DNA from 3 places in the Rhizobium sp. ZPR4 genome. Region 1 is predicted to be linked to each of the others. Evidence: riboswitches for the same ligand, from Rfam matches in the RefSeq annotation. Region 1 holds a riboswitch; each other region holds the start of a gene.
The links. Region 1 has a riboswitch for cobalamin ahead of cobU (bifunctional adenosylcobinamide kinase/adenosylcobinamide-phosphate guanylyltransferase). Riboswitches for the same ligand answer to the same signal wherever they lie in the genome.
Positions count from the first base shown of each region.

Region 2: it holds a riboswitch for cobalamin, as region 1 does, so the genes downstream of both, ABOK31_RS02240 (aromatic ring-hydroxylating dioxygenase subunit alpha) here and cobU (bifunctional adenosylcobinamide kinase/adenosylcobinamide-phosphate guanylyltransferase) in region 1, are expected to answer to the same signal.
Region 3: it holds a riboswitch for cobalamin, as region 1 does, so the genes downstream of both, fdhA (formaldehyde dehydrogenase, glutathione-independent) here and cobU (bifunctional adenosylcobinamide kinase/adenosylcobinamide-phosphate guanylyltransferase) in region 1, are expected to answer to the same signal.

Region 1 covers NZ_CP157967.1:1,763,532-1,766,803, reverse strand. The annotation lists gene ABOK31_RS08700 (chloride channel protein) at 1-1,263, opposite strand, end outside; cobalamin riboswitch at 1,444-1,843, shown strand; gene cobU (bifunctional adenosylcobinamide kinase/adenosylcobinamide-phosphate guanylyltransferase) at 1,984-2,508, shown strand; gene cobW (cobalamin biosynthesis protein CobW) at 2,514-3,272, shown strand, end outside.
Region 2 covers NZ_CP157967.1:465,271-468,542, reverse strand. The annotation lists gene ABOK31_RS02245 (hybrid-cluster NAD(P)-dependent oxidoreductase) at 1-666, opposite strand, end outside; gene ABOK31_RS02240 (aromatic ring-hydroxylating dioxygenase subunit alpha) at 669-1,913, opposite strand; cobalamin riboswitch at 2,010-2,214, opposite strand; gene ABOK31_RS02235 (ACT domain-containing protein) at 2,421-2,834, opposite strand; gene ABOK31_RS02230 (DUF6656 family protein) at 2,938-3,272, shown strand, end outside.
Region 3 covers NZ_CP157968.1:275,179-278,450, reverse strand. The annotation lists gene ABOK31_RS20825 (aspartate aminotransferase family protein) at 1-729, shown strand, start outside; cobalamin riboswitch at 924-1,122, shown strand; gene fdhA (formaldehyde dehydrogenase, glutathione-independent) at 1,345-2,535, shown strand; gene ABOK31_RS20815 (hypothetical protein) at 2,999-3,272, shown strand, end outside.

The sequences.
Region 1 (3,272 bases):
GGCGGCCAGAACCAGGGCGGTGATCGGAAAGTCCCCAGTGATTTCAAGCGCCAGGAAGGTCATTGTCAGCGGCCCGCCGATGATTGCAACGGCAAGCGAGCTCATGCCGACCACGGCATAGACGACCGGCGTCAGCGTCGCATGATCGAAATAGGGGGCGCAATAGGCGAAGATCTTGCCGAGCAGCGCGCCCATGAACAGCGAGGCGAAGAACAGTCCACCTCTGAAACCGGAGCCGATCGATATCGCCGAGGCGAGCGATTTCAGCAGGAATAGACCCACCAAGGCGCCCAGCGTCACGTCCGTAGACAGATTGAGATGCAGTGCGCCATGGCCGGCCGAAAGAACCTGCGGCGAGATCAGCGCCAGTGTTCCGACGACCAGGCCGCCCAGTGCGGGCCGGAAGGGCGGCGCGATGGAGCTCTTGCGTGCCAGCTCTTCGACCCAGGCGACGCCCTGCATGATCAGGATGCCGATACCGGCGCAGAAGGCGCCGAGCAGGATGGCTGGAAGATAGTCTGCCGGGACGATCGCGCCGAAATGATCGATATCGATGGCGAAGTCGTCGCCCGCAAGCAGCCTTGCGATCATCGTTGAAATCAGTGCTGAGACGACGACGGGCGTCAGCGTGAGGATGGAATAGCTGCCGATGATCAACTCGAAGGCGTAGAAGGCGCCGGTGAGCGGCGCATTGAAGGCGGCGGCGATAGCGCCGGCCGCGCCGCAGCCGACGAGCATGCGTAGATCGGCGCGCCGCATCTGCATCTTGTAGCCGAATTTCGAGGCAATGCCGGCGGCGATCTGTGTGTAACCTGCTTCAAGCCCGACAGAGGCTCCAAAGCCGTTCGAGATCAGGTTCTGCACCGCGACGATGATGCTGTCCGTGAGCGACATGCGGCCGCCATGCAGCGCATTGGCTTCGATCGGGTCGACCATCGGCTTCTTGCGCGTGCGCGACAATATATAGAGCAGTATGCCGAGGATGATTCCGCCAGCGATCGGGGCGATGAACAACACCGATTTGTCGGGAATCGCCATTGCCGCCGAACTCAAGCGTTCGTAGTCGGTTATGCCGTAGATGAGGCTGTGAAGCTTGCGCGAGATATAGCTCATCGCGGTTACGGCGCAGCCGGACGCTATTCCCACCAGCGCGCCGGCGAAAACAAGGCCCAATTCGCCACGGCGCAGCAATGCCCTGAAGCGACCGAGATCGAATAGGGCCGAGAAGACGCCGAGGCGTCGCGGTTGGAATTTCTGCAACATGGGAAGCGAACGTTACGGTTTTGCTCGAATATGAGGGCTTACCCTCTATAAACTTCTAACATCAAAGAAATACGGCAAAAAAACCGCTGGCTTAATGGGAATTTTCAGCTGATTTCGCAATCAGGATGGCTAAGGTCGCATCCATGCCCTTGATTGACTTGAACTAAGTGAAAGCCTAATCATTGCGGCATAACGAATGGTTCCTGAGCGGCGATCCGCCGCATGGGATGAAAAGGGAATGTGACGGGACGGACCCAATCCGGGCGTCCTCATCACAGCCGACCCCGCGACTGTAGAGCGGTCAGGGTCTTTCGTTCGGTTTGAAGTCTATTTCGTCGATGATTCGCATGGGGCGAACGGGGCGGGGCAGGCGCAAATCGAAAAAGCCACTGGCGTGGCATCATGATCAACCGGGGCTGGACGCCTCTCATTCTACGAATCGTCCGCCTTTTCATGATGGATTGCCGGGAAGGCGAGAAAGACCCGCTGGCGCACGATCGGGGGCGACCGGTTTCGGTCTGCCCCCGTCGCGGCGCCTTATCCGTGAGCCAGGAGACCTGCCATGCGTGCCGGGCGCAGAGCCTGTTCTGGGACGAGAGTTCCGCTGCCAGCACGGAGGTTGTCGTGGCACAAGATGAGTTTTCGGCGTGTAGGCGCCCGTTTTCCGGTTTCAGCTGCGTGCTGCCAACCCTCGTTTTTCTGTGGGAGCGGGCGTAGCGCATGTCGTCTTCGATTTCCCGAGCCATTTTCGTCCTCGGTGGCGCGCGTTCCGGCAAATCCAGATTCGCAGAATCTCTGGTTTCGGATACCGGCCTCGAGCGTCACTATGTGGCGACAGGTCAGGCGTGGGACGATGAGATGCGCGAACGCATTACACAACATCGTGCCGACCGCGGCGATCTCTGGCAGACGCATGAGGAGCCGATCGACCTCGTCGCGCGGCTCGCCGCCATCGACGCCGAGGGGCGAGCCGTGCTTGTCGACTGCCTGACGCTCTGGGTCACCAATCTGATGATGGCGGAGCGTGACATGGCGGCGGAGTTTGCCGCTCTCGCCGAATTTCTGCCACGGGCACGATCGCGGCTCGTTTTCGTATCCAACGAAGTTGGTCTCGGCATCGTGCCGGAAAATCGCATGGCGCGCGAATTTCGCGATCATGCCGGCCGCCTGCACCAGATGGTCGCGGCGGCGAGCGCCGAAGTTTATTTTATCGCAGCGGGCCTGCCGCTGAAAATGAAGGGTTGATCCATATGAACCAGGAAAAGATTCCCGCCACCGTCATCACCGGCTTCCTGGGAGCCGGCAAGACGACGATGATCCGCAACCTCCTGCAGAATGCCGGCGGCAAGAAGATCGCTTTGATCATCAACGAGTTCGGCGATCTCGGCGTCGACGGGGACGTGCTGAAGGGCTGCGGCGCGGAGAACTGCACCGAAGACGATATCATCGAGCTGACCAACGGCTGCATCTGCTGCACCGTCGCCGACGATTTCATTCCGACCATGACGAAGCTTTTGGAGCGCGATGCGCGTCCGGATCATATCGTAATCGAAACCTCCGGTCTTGCGCTGCCGCAGCCGCTGGTCGCCGCCTTCAACTGGCCCGACATTCGCACCCACGTCACCGTCGATGGCGTCATCACCGTGGTCGATAGCGCTGCCGTTGCCGCCGGGCGTTTCGCCGACGATCACGACGCTGTGGAAGCCCGCCGTGTCGAGGACGACTCGCTCGATCACGAAAGCCCGATCGAGGAGCTTTTCGAGGATCAGCTGACTTGCGCCGATCTGATCGTGCTCAACAAGACCGATCTGATCGACGACGACGGGCTTGGCCGTGTCCGCGCCGAGGTTGCCTCGCGCACCGCCCGCAAGCCGACGATCATCGAAGCGAAGAACGGCGACGTGCCGGCCGCAGTTCTGCTCGGTCTCGGCATCGGCACGGAAGACGATATCGTCAACCGCAAATCGCATCACGAGCTGGAGCATGAGGACGGCACGCCGCACGACCAC
Region 2 (3,272 bases), 1.3 Mb from region 1:
ATCCATGAAATCGGGCGCCAGCAGGCCGATCTTTGCTTTATCGATGCGGCCCTTCAAGCCGGACCAGAGATCGGTGCGGCCACAGCCTTCGACGATGAAGCCGAGATTGAGGTTCGGCATAAAGCGCGCAAGATATTCGAGCTCGGAGCGGAAGATGATATCGGCCGGGCTGCGAGAACAGTTGACGAAGGTGATATCCGACAGCGGTGCGATATCGGACATGTAGCGCGTCATCGACATCATCGGCGTGATGCCGGAGCCGGCGGAAACGAAGAGGTACTTCTCGCCGGGATGGCGGATATGGCTGAAATCGCCGAGCGGGCCGAACGCCTTGATGCGCATGCCGGGCTTCAGGTTCTCGAACATCCAGCGCGTGCCGACGCTGTCCTTCTGCGCCTTCACCGTCACCGCGACAGAGAAGGGCCGCGACGGCGTCGATGATAGCGTATAGGTGCGCATGACGGGCTCCGGAGCCGTCGGCAGCTCCAGCGTCACGAACTGGCCCGGCAGATAGCGGAACCAGTTGTCCTTGTCGGACCCGAATGTGAAGGTCATCACATCGGGTGCTTCGGGTGTCACCGAGAGACATTCGAGCACATGCTGCCTGTCATTCCAGGGCTGCATCTGGTCGAGGTGGCGATGCGAAAGAGAGACGGCCATGTTCATGCTCAGGCAACCGCCGACAGCTTGGCCTGGTCGCCCTGCAGCCGGTTGATCATGAAAGTCGTGTACCATTCGACGAACTGCATGACGCCACCTTCATGGATTTCCGAATAGGGACCTGGTTCATAGGCCGGCGAGCGGATGCCGAAGGCATTTTCCTCGACGATACGGCGGTCCTGGTCGTTGGTTTCGGTCCAGACGTGGGTCAGCTCTTCGAGATTGTAGTCGACGCCTTCCACGGCATCCTTGTGAACAAGCCACTTCGTGGTGACGGCTGTTTCCTCGGCGCTGATCGGCAGGACGCGGAAGGAGATCGCGTGGTCGCCGAGGATGTGGTTCCACGTCGTCGGGTAATGGAACAATAGCATGGTGCCGATGCCGTTGATCGTCACGTCGGGCGAGAGCGGCCGCCTGACGGCATTCTGGCCGGACATGGTGTAGCTTTCCGCACCTTCGATCAGCGGCATGCGGGCCGTGCGGAACTGTCCGTCCGGCGAGAGCTTGAATTCGCTCGGCAGGCCTGCGGCTTCGCAGCGTTGCCAGTGCTCGGCGATGACGGGATCGTTCAGCGCACCCTGTACGCCGGTCACGGTCGGCGCTTCCGGGAAAGTGCGGCAAAGCTCGGGGTGATTGGCCGCGCAATGATAGCATTCGCGGTTGTTTTCCCAGACGAGCTTCCAGTTGCCCTTCTCGATGATGGTGCTCTGGAAGGCGACCTTGGCTTCGCTGATGCGGTGCGGCGCCATATAAGGCTCGATCGAGGCGCGGACCGAGGCGAAATCCGGAGCGTTCTGTGCCAGGCAGATGAAGATGTAGCCGCCGACGCTTTCGCAATGAACCGGCTTCAGCGAATGCTGGCTCTTGTCGAAATCCTCGGCCATCTGACGGGCGAAAAGCAGCGAGCCATCGAGCTCATAGGTCCACTGGTGATAGGGGCAGACGAGTTTTGCCGAGGAGCCGCGCTCGGTCGTGCAGACCCGCGAGCCGCGATGGCGACAGCTATTGTGGAAGGCGCGGATGACCTGATCGCGGCCGCGGACGATGACGACGGGATAGTCGCCGATCTGGACGGTGAAGTAGTTGCCCGCGCGCGGCACTTCGCAATCATGGCCGATGAACAGCCAGTCACGATAGTAGATCGTCTCCATGTCGAGCTTGAAGTAGTCCGGATCGGTGTAGAAGGGTTGCTCCAGGCTCAAGCCTGTCCGGTGGTTCTTCAATTGCCGCAGAACTTTGCTGCCGATGTCCATTTGCCTATCCTTAGCAGTACCAGGAGGCGGGCAAAGGACATGCGTGGCCGGTTGGGAGCGGCCAAAAGCAATGTCCCGACCACCCGCCGCGGTCAGTAAACCTTATGCGCCCAAGGCTGGTTTCCGGGCTCTGGAGCGGCCCTGTTTCCAGAACCCCATGGCACCTTCCCAGGCCGATCGACCCAGTGGCTTTATTCGCCATGCCTCACTCCACCACCGTTGCGGGGGCAGCGCCGGATTTTGACCGGCTTCCCAATTCTCCGTCTCCCTAGCAGACGGCACCTTGAGATTGATGGCATCATAGCTCTCGGCTCCGCCAGCCGCTGCGCTGCAATGCGACATCGGCTCCGAAATTGACGACAGGCGAAACGGAACGCCAAGATGGCTCCGTGAAGAGGCATTATCGAAAGACAATTCAATCGCTTATGCGGCTACATCAAAATGCGGACATGCAGCCCATCCGCACCCGAATGATGACGCTTTATCCTGAATGCGACAGAGCCGTTATCAACGGGGCGCTTGGGTGGCGGAAAGCGCCAGCAGCGCAGCCATGGCGCGCTCCGCATCGGCAGCCGGAACGAAGATGTGATCATGATAATAGCCGGCGACAACATTGGCGCTAATACCCTCATTTCCAAGGGCCGTGGCGAAGGCCGCAGTAAGCCCGACCGCCTCCAGGGACGAGTGAACTTCAAGCGTGATCATGCGCATGGCGGGAGTGGCCGGAAATCCCGCTTTGCGGGCCGCCTCCAGCGAAAGGATCAGCGTCACTCCCTCCTTTTCCCGGAACAGCCCGATCGGGTCTAGATGCCAATGATCGGCCAATACCGGCGCCGGCACACTGCAATAGACGAATTCGCCCTCGGCGAGATTTGGTTTCATGCCGGACAGAAGCTGCTTGAGATCGATAACTCCAGGCATGTTTGTCTGTCTCCCAAAAGGTGCGGCGTCTCAAAATGGTTAAGCCCGGCTCAAGCTATTCCATCTACCATGCCGTCCAGAGACGTCTAAAGCGAGATCCGGCATGGCCAAACTCAGGTATTTCGACGCTGGGAAGCCCGCCGAGCCCGAACCGGCGCCACCGGTATCGACAACGGGCTACAGCGAATTCCTGCGCACGGGCCGCATCAACCGCAACAGGCCGCACTGGCTTGCGGAAGAACGGGACTATATCAGCCATGAGCAGGTGGCGGTGCGCACGGCGCAAAAGCTTAGGGATGCCGGCGAAAAGACACATGACCGGCTCAACAGCTTCCACAAATCAATCCGTTTCCCGAAGCTCATCTTCCATCACACGCTGAAGGACACGCCGCATCTCGGCTACTGCCACGTGACAGCCGCGCGGACGCAGTTCGCGCA
Region 3 (3,272 bases), on a different replicon from region 1:
GCTGAAGATCTGGAACGGCTGGTCGCGCTGCACGGGGCTGAAACGATCGCAGCCGTCATCGTCGAGCCGATGTCCGGTTCCGCCGGCGTCATCCTGCCGCCGAAGGGCTATCTGGAGCGGCTGCGCGCCATCGCCGACAAATATGGCATCCTGCTGATTTTTGATGAAGTGATCACCGGTTTCGGCCGCCTCGGCACCCCGTTTGCGACCGAGTATTTCGGCGTGGTCCCCGATCTCGTCACGACAGCAAAAGGCATCACCAACGGCACGATACCGATGGGCGCCGTCTTTGCCAGCCGCAAGGTCTATGATGGCCTGATGACCGGCCCGGAAAACCAGATCGAGCTCTTCCACGGCTATACCTATTCCGGCCATCCGGTCGCTTGCGCCGCCGGACTCGCGACCATGGAAATCTACGAGGAAGAAGGCCTGCTGACGCGTGCAGCCGAGCTTGCCGAGGACTGGCAGAACGCCCTGCATTCGCTGAAGGGTCTGCCGCATGTGGTCGATATCCGCAATCTCGGTCTCGTCGGCGCCGTCGAACTCGCCTCGCGTGATGGTGCTCCCGGCACGCGCGCCTACGACGTCTTTGTCGATTGCTTCCAGAAGGGCCTGTTGATCCGCGTAACCGGCGATATCATCGCGCTCTCTCCGCCACTCATCATCGAGCGGGCTGAGATCGAAACGATCGTCTCCGTGCTTGGCGATGCGCTGAAGCGGGCAGCTTGATAATCTCTGAGCCTGACCGATGTGGATAGCGTCGGTCAGGCTCGATTCGTGAAGTGCTGTGATCGCTTCTGTCCTTGCCGCGACATGATCGCTGGCAGCGGTTTGTCATTTTGCCATATGGAATGAAAGCGCCTCATGTCGCCCAGCAGAGCGATGATGTCGTTTTTTCATGCGCAACACGGTTCCTCCCGTGATCTTCTGGACATGTTCAAGGTGCCATCGGGAAGCGCCCGACGGATAATTGGGAAACCGGTCAGAAGCCGGTGCTGCCCCCGCAACGGTAGCGGACCGAATATCTCGATCGATGCCACTGGCAGAAGTGCCGGGAAGGTGTCGAGATGTCCGAAAGGACAGGTCCAAGCCCGGAAACCAGCCTTGACGGCAGGCTTGACTGATCGCGGTGGGCGATCGAGAGGTGAATGCGGGTTCCCTGGGATCACCCCGTTCCAATCTCGCGCAGCTTCCTGTCAGTCATGCTTGCGCCGGCCGGGATGCCGCGAAAGCTGCTGCTCCCGAGACCGATTTTGCTGCCGTTCAGCCCGTTGAGGAGCGGGCCGATCCGAAGAGGTCCGACATTCGGGCAATCATCAAGCGTTCAATCAAGGAGGAGATGGCATGACTGGGAACAGAGGCGTCGTCTATATGCGGCCCGGCAAGGTCGACGTGCGCGATATCGACGATCCGAAGCTGGAGGCGCCGGACGGCAGACGCATCGAACATGGTGTGATCCTGAAGGTGATCTCCACGAATATCTGCGGCTCCGATCAGCACATGGTTCGTGGTCGCACGACTGCGATGCCCGGCCTCGTGCTCGGGCATGAGATCACCGGACAGATCATTGAAAAGGGTATCGATGTCGAGATGCTCGATGTCGGCGACATCGTCTCGGTTCCGTTCAACGTTGCCTGCGGCCGTTGCCGTTGCTGCAAGTCGCAGGACACCGGCGTCTGCCTGACGGTCAATCCGTCGCGCGCCGGCGGCGCCTATGGCTACGTCGACATGGGCGGCTGGATTGGCGGCCAGGCGCGCTACGTGATGGTGCCTTATGCGGATTTCAATCTGTTGAAGTTCCCGGATCGAGACAAGGCCATGGCGAAGATCCGTGATCTGACCATGCTTTCCGACATTCTGCCGACGGGCTTTCACGGAGCCGTTCGTGCGGGCGTCGGGGTGGGTTCTACGGTCTATGTCGCAGGTGCAGGGCCGGTCGGTCTGGCTGCTGCTGCTTCCGCTCGTATCCTGGGTGCCGCCGTCGTCATGATCGGTGACTTCAACAAGGATCGTCTTGCACATGCAGCCAAGGTCGGTTTCGAGCCCATCGATCTTTCCAAGAGCGATCGTCTGGGCGATATGATCGCGGAAGTCGTCGGCACCAATGAAGTGGATAGTGCGATCGATGCAGTCGGTTTCGAGGCGCGCGGTCATTCGGGCGGGGAGCAGCCCGCGATCGTGCTCAATCAAATGATGGAGATTACACGAGCCGCTGGTTCGATCGGCATTCCCGGACTGTATGTGACGGAGGATCCTGGTGCCGCAGACAGTGCTGCCAAGCAAGGCAGCCTGTCTCTGCGCTTTGGTCTCGGCTGGGCGAAAGCGCAATCCTTCCATACGGGTCAGACGCCGGTGCTGAAGTACAATCGCCAGCTCATGCAGGCGATCCTGCACGACAGGTTGCCGATTGCCGATATTGTCAACGCCAAGATCATTTCACTCGAAGATGCGGCACAAGGATATGAGAGTTTCGATCAAGGTGCTGCAACGAAGTTCGTGCTCGATCCGCATGGCGAGCTGACAAAGGCAGCGTAGAGAAGAAGAACGCACAGGATCACGGAGTGATCCCGAAGTGAATGCAGACCGAGGGCGGAGATTGGTATCTCCGCCCTCGGTGTCGTAGTGGCGAACGCATATGAGTTTGCCGGACAACAAATGGCGGCAAGAGCCAGAGAAGGCATCAATTGCCCATCCATACACCCGCAGGTTTGTGCACCGCCATAGAGCATTTCAAGCAAGTATGCGCCGCAGCACGTCTTGCCGACGTTTCAGATCATGTTTGAAAATGGCTGGTCGGGTCGGAAAATCCGCGAAATTTGGGCGCCCCTGGTCTCCAGAGGTGGCTGCAGAGGCCAATTATCGATAATAATGACGTATTATGTTGCCATTATACATCTATCCTTTACATATATGCGGGCATCCATGCGGAGGAGCTTCGTCATCGCTTCCCAAGCAACGGCGGCTTGACAAAGAACGCTAACCTGAAGAGATCGGATCAATGGCAAACTTTCTTGAGAAATGGACTTCAAAAAAGGCTGATAAGCCGAAGGCTGGCGCACGCAATGTTGTTGATACATTTCGTGCTCGAGTAGCGGAACAGAAGGCATATCTGGAGGAGTACGAGCGAGACGCGGCAGGTTTCAAGAAGTGGCGCTCCACTTGGTTTCAGCGCGTTCCCGGTGGCTTTGGCGTGACCGTCGGTCGTGACTCCGTCAACGCCGGTCGTGGATTGAGCTATGTTGTTGTCGACGCGATCAAGGACGTGGCCGAGT